Aureispira sp. CCB-E: one gene and its partner. The protein of the gene in region 2 interacts with the protein of the main gene of each other region in a pairwise test. Links are inferred from orthologs where the notes say so. Each region holds a gene or a part of one and is shown on either strand. Other genes may lie near its edges.

Region 1 (4,447 bases), 1.2 Mb from region 2 along the record:
TAGACTCTTGTTCTGAGTGATTGCCTAACTAAAAAATAGGTGTATTATTGTTTGAGTAGTTGGTACAAGGCGAACATAGTGGGTTTATGTAGTATAGTAAGTAACTAAGACCGTAAGTCAACGACACAACTAAGTGTTTATATAAATATATACGGATAAAAATAGATTATGTTTGGGAATCAATCTATGGAATTAGATCTTTTGTCGAAAGAATCAAAATGATATAAAGTGATCAGAATGATAGACTTATTAGTGAAACGGACATTGTCAAAAGAAAAAGAAGCAATTTTAGAAAATCGTTTTTTGAGCTTGTGTCAAGCATTGGGTGTTCCCTTTGTACAAGCCCAAGAGTATTATCAACAATTGTATGACTTGTACCATGAAGAGCATCGACATTATCATAATTTAGTTCATATTTCAAATTTCTTAAATTTATTGGATCAGTACAAAGCTCAAATAGAAGCGCCTTTATTATTTGAAGTGGCAATATGGTACCACGATGCTATTTATACTGTAAAAGCTAAGGATAATGAACGTCAATCTGCCAATTTGGCGCAAGAATTGTTTGAAATCTATTTGGATGTGCCTAGCCTAGAGTATGTTAAGGAACTTATTTTGAGTACAGAAGGACATTATCCTAGAATAGAAAAAATGGACACTTATTTTTTCTTAGATTTTGATCTCTCAATTTTGGCAGCAAGTACTTTAACTTATAAATTATACAGCGAAGCCATATGGCAAGAGTACAAAACGGCTTATGTTAAACTGTTGTACAAAATGGGCAGAAAAAAGGTTTTAAAGAACTTTTTAGCACGTGAGAAAATATACTTTTCGTCTGTTTTTTTTGAGAAATATGAAGAAACGGCACGAAAAAATTTAAAACTAGAACTGAACGGGAAATAATAATATTACGTTAATTGATGGATTGTTTTGTTTAAAATTGGAATATAAAATGTAACTTACAATATAATATTGCGTTAAGCACTATAAAGATAATCGCCCCCGTCTCTAGAATTTAATGTTTATTATGTATAGAATATCAAAGGTATCGCCTGAAATAATGCCTTGGGTAAGCTAAATAACCAATTCTTTGTAACAAAAGATTAGGGGAATTTTACCTGTATTCTGCTTACAATTGTTTATGCTTGTAAGTTATATGCATATGTAGACGATCACAAAAACGAATAAATCATGCAGTCATTATTAGTGTTAATGGGGAGGTTATCAAAATACACTTTATTAGGAAGTATTGTAGGTGTTTTGATGGTTTTATTAGCAAACTTGGTCGTACTTATAGCCGTAAATTCCAACGTTTATAACGATATTCAGAAAGTAGGGTATAGTGATGTTGCTTTAGTTTTGGGGACAAGCCGAAGTGTTAATGGTATTGTTGAAAACCCCTTTTTTACACATCGAATAAAAGCAGCAGCAGAATTATTTTTTGAAGGTAAGGTGAAACATATTTTAGTTAGTGGAGACAATAGTTCTATGAACTATAACGAACCTAGAGACATGCGCCATGCCTTGATAAAATTAGGAGTACCCGATTCCTGTATTACTATGGATTTTGCAGGATTAAGAACGCTAGATTCAGTCGTGCGTAGCCACAAAATCTTCCAACAAAAACGCATTACCATCGTTTCACAAGAGTTTCATAATTATAGAGCTTTGTTTATTGCCCAACACTATGGTATCGATGCCGTTGCTTACAATGCAGCCTACCCGAAAGAAGCTACTCTTAAAACCGTATGGAGAGAATATTTAGCTCGACCTAAAGCTTTATTAGACTTGTATTTATTAGATACACAACCTAAGTTTTTGGGGGATAAAATTACCATAAGAGTATAACAAGAGTCGCTTAGTCAATTTCATCGTATGATGCAATTAGAATCATACATAGTTCTTTCAATTTTTGAGTTTCAGTTGATGTTTAGCTAAAATAATTGTTAAAAAAGCGTAATTTCGTCGCGAATACGTATCTCCCAACACTTTTATTTTTCTAAAATCAAAATTTATGAATCGCCAACTAATTGTTGCAGGAAATTGGAAAATGAATAAAAATCTCATCGAAGCATTTTCGTTAGCTAGTGAGATTTTGGCGAAAGCCAAAAAAATGTCAAATAAGGTAGAAATAGTTCTAGCTCCTCCAGCACCCTACCTTCATACCATTAATAGTATGAGCAAAGATATTGCTCATGTCAATATTGCAGCACAAAATTGTCACTATGAACCGAAGGGAGCCTATACTGGCGAAATTTCAGCAGAAATGTTAGCTTCCATGAATCTGACCTATGTTATTTTAGGGCATTCTGAACGTAGAAAATTCTTTCAAGAAGATCATGAAGTTTTAGCTAAAAAAGTTGATGCTGCTATTAGAGCTGGAGTAAAGGTGATTTTCTGCTGTGGCGAGCCTTTAGAAGAAAGAGAAGCCAATCAACAAGAAAACTTTGTTTTGAAACAACTAAAAGAAAGTCTGTTTCACCTCTCACAAGATGCAATGAAACAAGTAGTAATTGCCTATGAGCCTATTTGGGCAATAGGGACAGGAAAAACAGCAAGCCCTGCCCAAGCACAAGAAATGCATCAATTCATTCGTCATCAAATTTCTGAACACTATACTGCCGAATTAGCCAACGCTTGTTCTATTCTTTATGGAGGGAGTTGCAAACCTTCTAATGCTGCTGAGTTATTCGCCCAAAAAGATGTTGATGGTGGTTTAGTAGGAGGGGCTTCCCTTCAATCAGAAGACTTTTTACAAATTATTCAAGCTAGAGCAAAACAGGCTTAAACAAGCTTATTCAAGCCTGTTTATTATTCTGATTTAGAGTAAGAAAGTGTTAAAATCTAGCTTTTTTTTCATTTTTTTTTGTTCAGGTAGATACAAATTAACGTTTTGTTACGTTCTATATAGAATTCTTATACAGTTTATTTACAACAAATTAATAAATCAAGCATTAGCCCCCTATAGGCCGAATAGTTTGATTCATTGAAAATCATTTTTATAAAATTAGCGATATACAAACAACACTACTCAAGATGAAAATCCTCCTTACACTTCTTGGACGAGTAAGTTTATTCAGCTTACTACTCTTAGGTACTTACACAACAGCTTTTGCTAGTCACAACTTAGGCTGTTCTATAACTTACACCTGTTTAGGTGGAAACCAGTACGAGTTTACAATGACTTGTTATGGTGATTGTGACCCCAACAGTATTAGTTTACCTACAAGCACTACATTGGAATTTTCGAACAATGGAACTTGCACAGGAACAGTCGCCGATTTAACGCTCGATACTGTTGCAGGTTTTGGGGGACGTCCTGTTGATGAATTATTATGTAGTCCTTCTTTATCTGTCTGTAATGGTGGGTCGCAGCAAGCCTCTCGAGAGTGGGTTTATAGAGGCGTCACAACGCTACCCGCAGGATGTATTTGGACAGCTAGTTATGGTACCTGTTGTCGATCAGCTGCCGTAACTAATTTGCAAAACGCAAGTAGTGCAGGAACCAATGTATTTACAACCATTAATACCAATGTAGTTCCATGTAATAATTCTGTGCAATTTTCAAACTTACCAATTCATTATGGTTGTGATAGTTCTTTGGTACAATATAATCACGGGGCTTTTGACCCAGATGGAGATACTTTAGTTTTTTCTCTAATTCATCCTCAGAACGATCCTCCTGCTAACATTCCATTTGTGGCAGGACTTTCTGCAACCAACCCTGTTCAATTGGTTCCTACAACAACTTTTCAGTTTGATTCTACAACAGGACAGATGACATTTTTGCCTGCGGACAACACAGGACAAGTTGCCATGATTGGGATTAAAATAGAAGAGATAAGAAATGGAGTTGTTATCGCAACAACAATACGTGAAGTGCAGATTGTAATTCAGACAAACTGTAATAACGACCCACCAGCCGTTGACTCTAATGGAGTACAAGGTTCTGCAATTACAATAAATGGAAGTAGTTTGGAGTTATGTAGAGGTAATTTTGCTTCTTTTGAGTTAGTCATTGAAGATCCTAATGGTGACTCTTTGACAGTTACTAGTAATATTATCAGTGCTATACCTGGTGCTGTAGTTAGTTATAACGTAGATAACAGTGTTATTGATTCAGTTATTTTGACCTTTACAGTTAACTCTATCAATTTAACACCTGGTACATATCCTTTCTCGATCAATATAAATGATAATGCTTGTCCCGTCCCCTCAATACAATTATTGAGTTATGCTTTGGTTATTTATGGAGCAAATTATACCAATAATATATACTGTAGGAACGATGTGGATCCTGTTCCTATCGTCATTGGAGACTCCGCAGGGGTCTTCCTGGGCTTACCCACCAACCCTGTGGGCTTGGTGATGGATTCTATTACAGGTATTATTGATTTAGATTCTTCGGCTGTAGGAACATACGATATTGTATATACACTGGACTCTG
Region 2 (4,484 bases):
TCAGCATTTGTTGTATCTCTAAAAACTTCCCCAGTAGTGGTATATAAAGTTACGACTTCGTTGGGCAATCGTTGATTGGCAATATTTCTATACGTAAATGTAAAGTAGATAAATCGACGCGTATAGGCTTGATAATTATACGTCACATAAGGAAACGCATTGATTGTAATCGGTCTCAGACAAGTGTGTTCGCCACAATGAACCGTATATGTCTCATCAAAAGGAACCTTGACTTTCACACGTCCATTAGAGCCTGTTATAGCTTCTACCACATGTCCCTTTTTTCCCTTTAACACAACGGGCGCATTGGCATAGGGACTACCGTTGGGATTCATGAGATTCAAGTTGACAAAAGAAATCGTGTCCTCTGGACTAAAATTAGGTTGATGTCCTTGTGCATGAGCTGTTGTGAGCTGTAAACACAAGTAGCATAAAAAAAAAGTGCATCGCATAGTCGGTCATTTTTAAGAACTTCAATAGCTTTTATTAATAATCCCTAAAAAGTCAATTAGTTACACTTTTTTTTATAAAATAGCAGCTTGACCTGTCGATTATTGTAGAGTATCTAAAAATGTGCTGCTATAAAATCTAACGTATGGTTGTAATAAGCGGCTCCTCCTGCCGTGTATAAATCTGTGTGTGCTCCTCCTTTCACAGTATAAAAAGTCTTGTCAGTACTTGCCAAAGCTTCAAACAACTGCTTGCCATATCGAATATGAATATGCTTATCGGCATCGCCATGATTCATCAAAATAGGTTGTTTTATTTTTTTACAAGCTAGTATGGGTTGAATTTGGTACGGATCAAAATTGGCAATCCGCCCAGCAAGCGTTAAAGCTCGATTAGAAGCAAAACGTAAACCAATCCCATAACAGTATCGTTTTTGGTACTGATAAACGATCTCTGATAAATCTGTGAATGTACTTTCAATCACGCCAAATTGAATTCTTGGTTCTATAGCCAATGCCTGCAATGCAACCGCCGCTCCCATAGAACTCGCCCAAATTCCAATAGACGTATTGGGGTCATAATTTAAAATTGCAGCAACGACAGCTTGAACATCTTCTTTTTCATGATACCCAAATGTACAATATTTTCCCCCACTTTGTCCATGTGCTCTGGCATCATAAATCATACAGTTGTATCCTGATTCGGTCAAACGCTTCGCTATCCCTAAATAATCTTCTTTACAACCTCCTATACCATGCAGCATAATGATTGTTCCTTTTACAGAATCTTGGTCTGGCAATGCCAAATAATTGGACAAAATAACACCATCCTTTGTCTCTATCTCCAACACTTCTGTTTTTAGTTGGTAATCTTTAGGGAAGGCACCATAAGAAAATCGCTCTTGGTGTTCTTCTAAATCAATCTTTTAGGGCATTACAATAGCATAAGGAGCTATAAACTCTACAATAACAATTAGCGCAACCAATGCGACAAGCAATAAAATAACTAGCACTTTGTATCCTATTTTTTTCATGGGAAAAATTCATTAGACATGATTACGAATAGAGTCGTATTACCGAAAAAGCAAGATTTTTTGAAGGACAAGGAAAAGCGCAAACTCATAGCTGTAAGCTATGAAGTAGAGCATTTGACGAAGTCAATCCCAAAAAGATGGTTTTGTAGGCATACCATTTCATTCGTGATCATGTTTATTAATGGTTTGGATTTTTTATGATAATAATACGAAATTTTCAAGACTTTAAGTAACTTACCAGCTCTATAAAACCGTATATAAATTATAAATTAGCATCATGAAAGAGCAGATTTTAGATCGTTTTCTCCGTTATGTCAAAGTAGATACTCAGTCTGAGTTTGGAGTAGAAAAAATTCCTAGTACAGATAAACAATTCATCTTAGCCAATCAAATTGTAGAAGAATTAAAAGCCATAGGTTTGAGTGATGTTGAAATTGATGACCATTGTTACATTATGGCTACGCTTCCTGCCAATACCGACAAGAAAATACCTACAGTTGGTTTTGTTGCCCATATTGACACATCTCCAGATTTCACAGCAACAGGTTGCGCTCCAATTGTTTGGAACAATTACGATGGTGGAGACTTGGTATTAAACGAAAAAGAAGATCTTGTTCTTAGAACTTCTGAATTCCCTGAAATGCTCCAATTTAAAGGTCAAACTTTGATTACGACTGACGGCATGACACTTTTAGGAGCAGACGACAAAGCTGGTGTAACAGAAATTGTTTCTGCTATGGAATACCTTATTAACCACCCTGAAATTAAACACGGGAAAATCCGTATCTGTTTTACTCCTGACGAAGAAGTAGGTCGTGGAGCAGATTTATTTGATGTGGAAAAATTTGGTGCAGAATGGGCGTACACAATGGATGGCTCGCTTCCTGGTGAGATTGAATACGAAAATTTTAATGCGGCTTACGCGGCCATTGATATACAGGGAAAAATTGTTCATCCTGGTGCCGCAAAAGACAAGATGGTCAACTCAATGTATATTGCAGCCGAACTTATTCAAGCTTTGCCCGCAGAGGAGGTGCCCGAAAAAACAGAAGGTTATGAAGGTTTCTTCCACCTGCTTTCTGTCAATGGAGATGTAGACAAAACAGAACTCCGTTATATCATTAGAGATCATGACAAAGAAAAATTTGAAGCAAAAAAAGCATTGATGCAACAAACAGTAGATGCTTTAAATCAAAAATATGACCATCGTCTTTCTTTGAGTTTGAGTGACCAATATTATAATATGGCAGAAAAAGTTCGTCCTGTTATGCATATTGTCGACTTAGCAAGAGAAGCCATTAGCAACTTAGGAATGCAACCCATTACTCGTCCTATTCGAGGAGGAACAGATGGTTCCAGATTGTCATTTATGGGCTTGCCTTGTCCTAATATTTTTGCTGGCGGTCTAAACTTCCACAGTCGTTATGAATATGTTCCTTTAGAATCTATTGTAGCCGCTACAGAGACAATTATTGAAATTGCTAAATTAATGGAAAGCCGAGATTGGTAATCTTATCAACAAACTTTACTACCTATAAGTCATCTTCTAATTAAAGAGGATGACTTATTTTTTTCTGACTATTGAGCATTTAAATCCCAATTGTAAGACTTAAATTTCACAACAGCATTATTAGAAATTGTATGATCTGAATATTGTTGAATGTAATTTACAAGTTGGCTGCTGCCACCAAAATCGGTGGCATACCAATCAAAAATTTTCGAAATTTCTATGGTATCAGTTGTTATGGTGTTATAAGTAGGATTATTAATAAAAGCTTTGGTTTGACTGGTATAATATTGTTGAATATTGGATTCTGTCCATGCCTTGTTCAATAAAGGAGGACACGAAGCAGCAGCGCAATTAACTGCAAAATGCACTTTGGGCTCTCCAAATGCAGCCAATAATTTATTTTTTTCGATTTGATCCAATGTATATGCTTGGCTTCCAACCATTATTTGACGCGTAGTCCATACCATACCACCATCAATATCTAAAATACTATTCACAGGATGTTCTACCAAAATAGTATATATCGTATAAGCATTGTATAAATTGATCCAATAAGCCATCTGTTTGTTATCCGACCAAGTCGTTTCTGGACCATTGGATTTTAACCAGTCAATATATGCCAACAGTTTTGCTTCTTCATTTTTAAACCCCACGTAGTCAACATTTCCATTTGTATCTACATATTTTGTTAGAAGAGCATCAAATGAAGCGTGACTCTGAGGCTCATTATTTACGATATTTTTATCACAAGCGGTTATTAACACAACCAACAACAAGAAACCAATCCATAGTTTTTTCATAAACACCAAGCATCTTTATTAAAGAAATAAAAGAAAGTTCTATTGAGACCATTCTTTTTAGAACCATAGGAAGATAACAAGTTCTTTTTAAGAAAACAGGCTTCTAAGTTTTAAGCAGCTCTTTTTGACAGAAGTATTATAATACTCAAATAGTTTTGTGTGTTGTATAAGGAATCCCCCACAAATTAAAGGTATTATACGAGTAGAAATATAAACTCCTAAGGAAAAATCTGCAATTTTTCAGGTTGTCCATAACACAGTTTTTATTACTTGATTTATTCAGTAAATGATTTACATTCCCATCCATCATAATACCCATTAAAATCTTTAGCTAATTTATATAAACTAGTGGTATAAATATTAACTTCATCATAGTCAACTTTATCAAGCCTTGAAAAAACTATTTCATATCTTAATTTATCCTCTTTATTGAATCTCTTTCTAAGCACTTTAAAGTTATCTTTCTTAACAGCTTTCTCAAAAGAACATTGATCTTCTTGCTTTTCAAAATACGCCCAATGACTTACTTCTCTTAATTTCTGAAGAGTATCGCCATGCTTTTCCATATTGCGCAAAACTCTCCTGTTTTGCATCAATTGATATTGTTCTTCAGATGGCATTAATACCATTAAAAATAAATCCCAATTTTTATCTTCACTAAAATGATAAGTGCTTGATGGGAAACTTCGAA

The links. Proteins that work in one complex are often made in the same cells at the same time.
Region 1: the proteins of pepT (region 2) and tpiA interact in binary tests that used the Escherichia coli proteins (3 or more experiments, as listed by UniProt). The link is inferred for Aureispira sp. CCB-E from one-to-one orthologs.

What each region holds. Positions count from the first base shown.
Region 1 is NZ_CP133671.1:1,798,690-1,803,136, forward strand. Bases 993-3,901 are described here. They hold tpiA (triose-phosphate isomerase), read left to right. Parts: upstream 993-2,014; coding sequence 2,015-2,788; downstream 2,789-3,901. Other genes in these bases: QP953_RS06925 (vancomycin high temperature exclusion protein), read left to right, coding at 1,192-1,848; QP953_RS06935 (gliding motility-associated C-terminal domain-containing protein), read left to right, coding at 3,037-3,901. Also shown: QP953_RS06920 (hypothetical protein), read left to right, coding at 238-903; more of QP953_RS06935, read left to right, coding at 3,902-4,447. UniProt on the Escherichia coli protein: Involved in the gluconeogenesis. Catalyzes stereospecifically the conversion of dihydroxyacetone phosphate (DHAP) to D-glyceraldehyde-3-phosphate (G3P).
Region 2 is NZ_CP133671.1:3,041,431-3,045,914, reverse strand. Bases 931-3,876 are described here. They hold pepT (peptidase T), read left to right. Parts: upstream 931-1,760; coding sequence 1,761-2,993; downstream 2,994-3,876. Other genes in these bases: QP953_RS11445 (DUF547 domain-containing protein), read right to left, coding at 3,062-3,793; QP953_RS11455 (alpha/beta fold hydrolase), read right to left, coding at 931-1,297. Outside these bases: QP953_RS11460 (hypothetical protein), read right to left, coding at 1-452; more of QP953_RS11455, read right to left, coding at 566-930; QP953_RS11440 (DUF695 domain-containing protein), read right to left, coding at 4,069-4,484. UniProt on the Escherichia coli protein: Cleaves the N-terminal amino acid of tripeptides.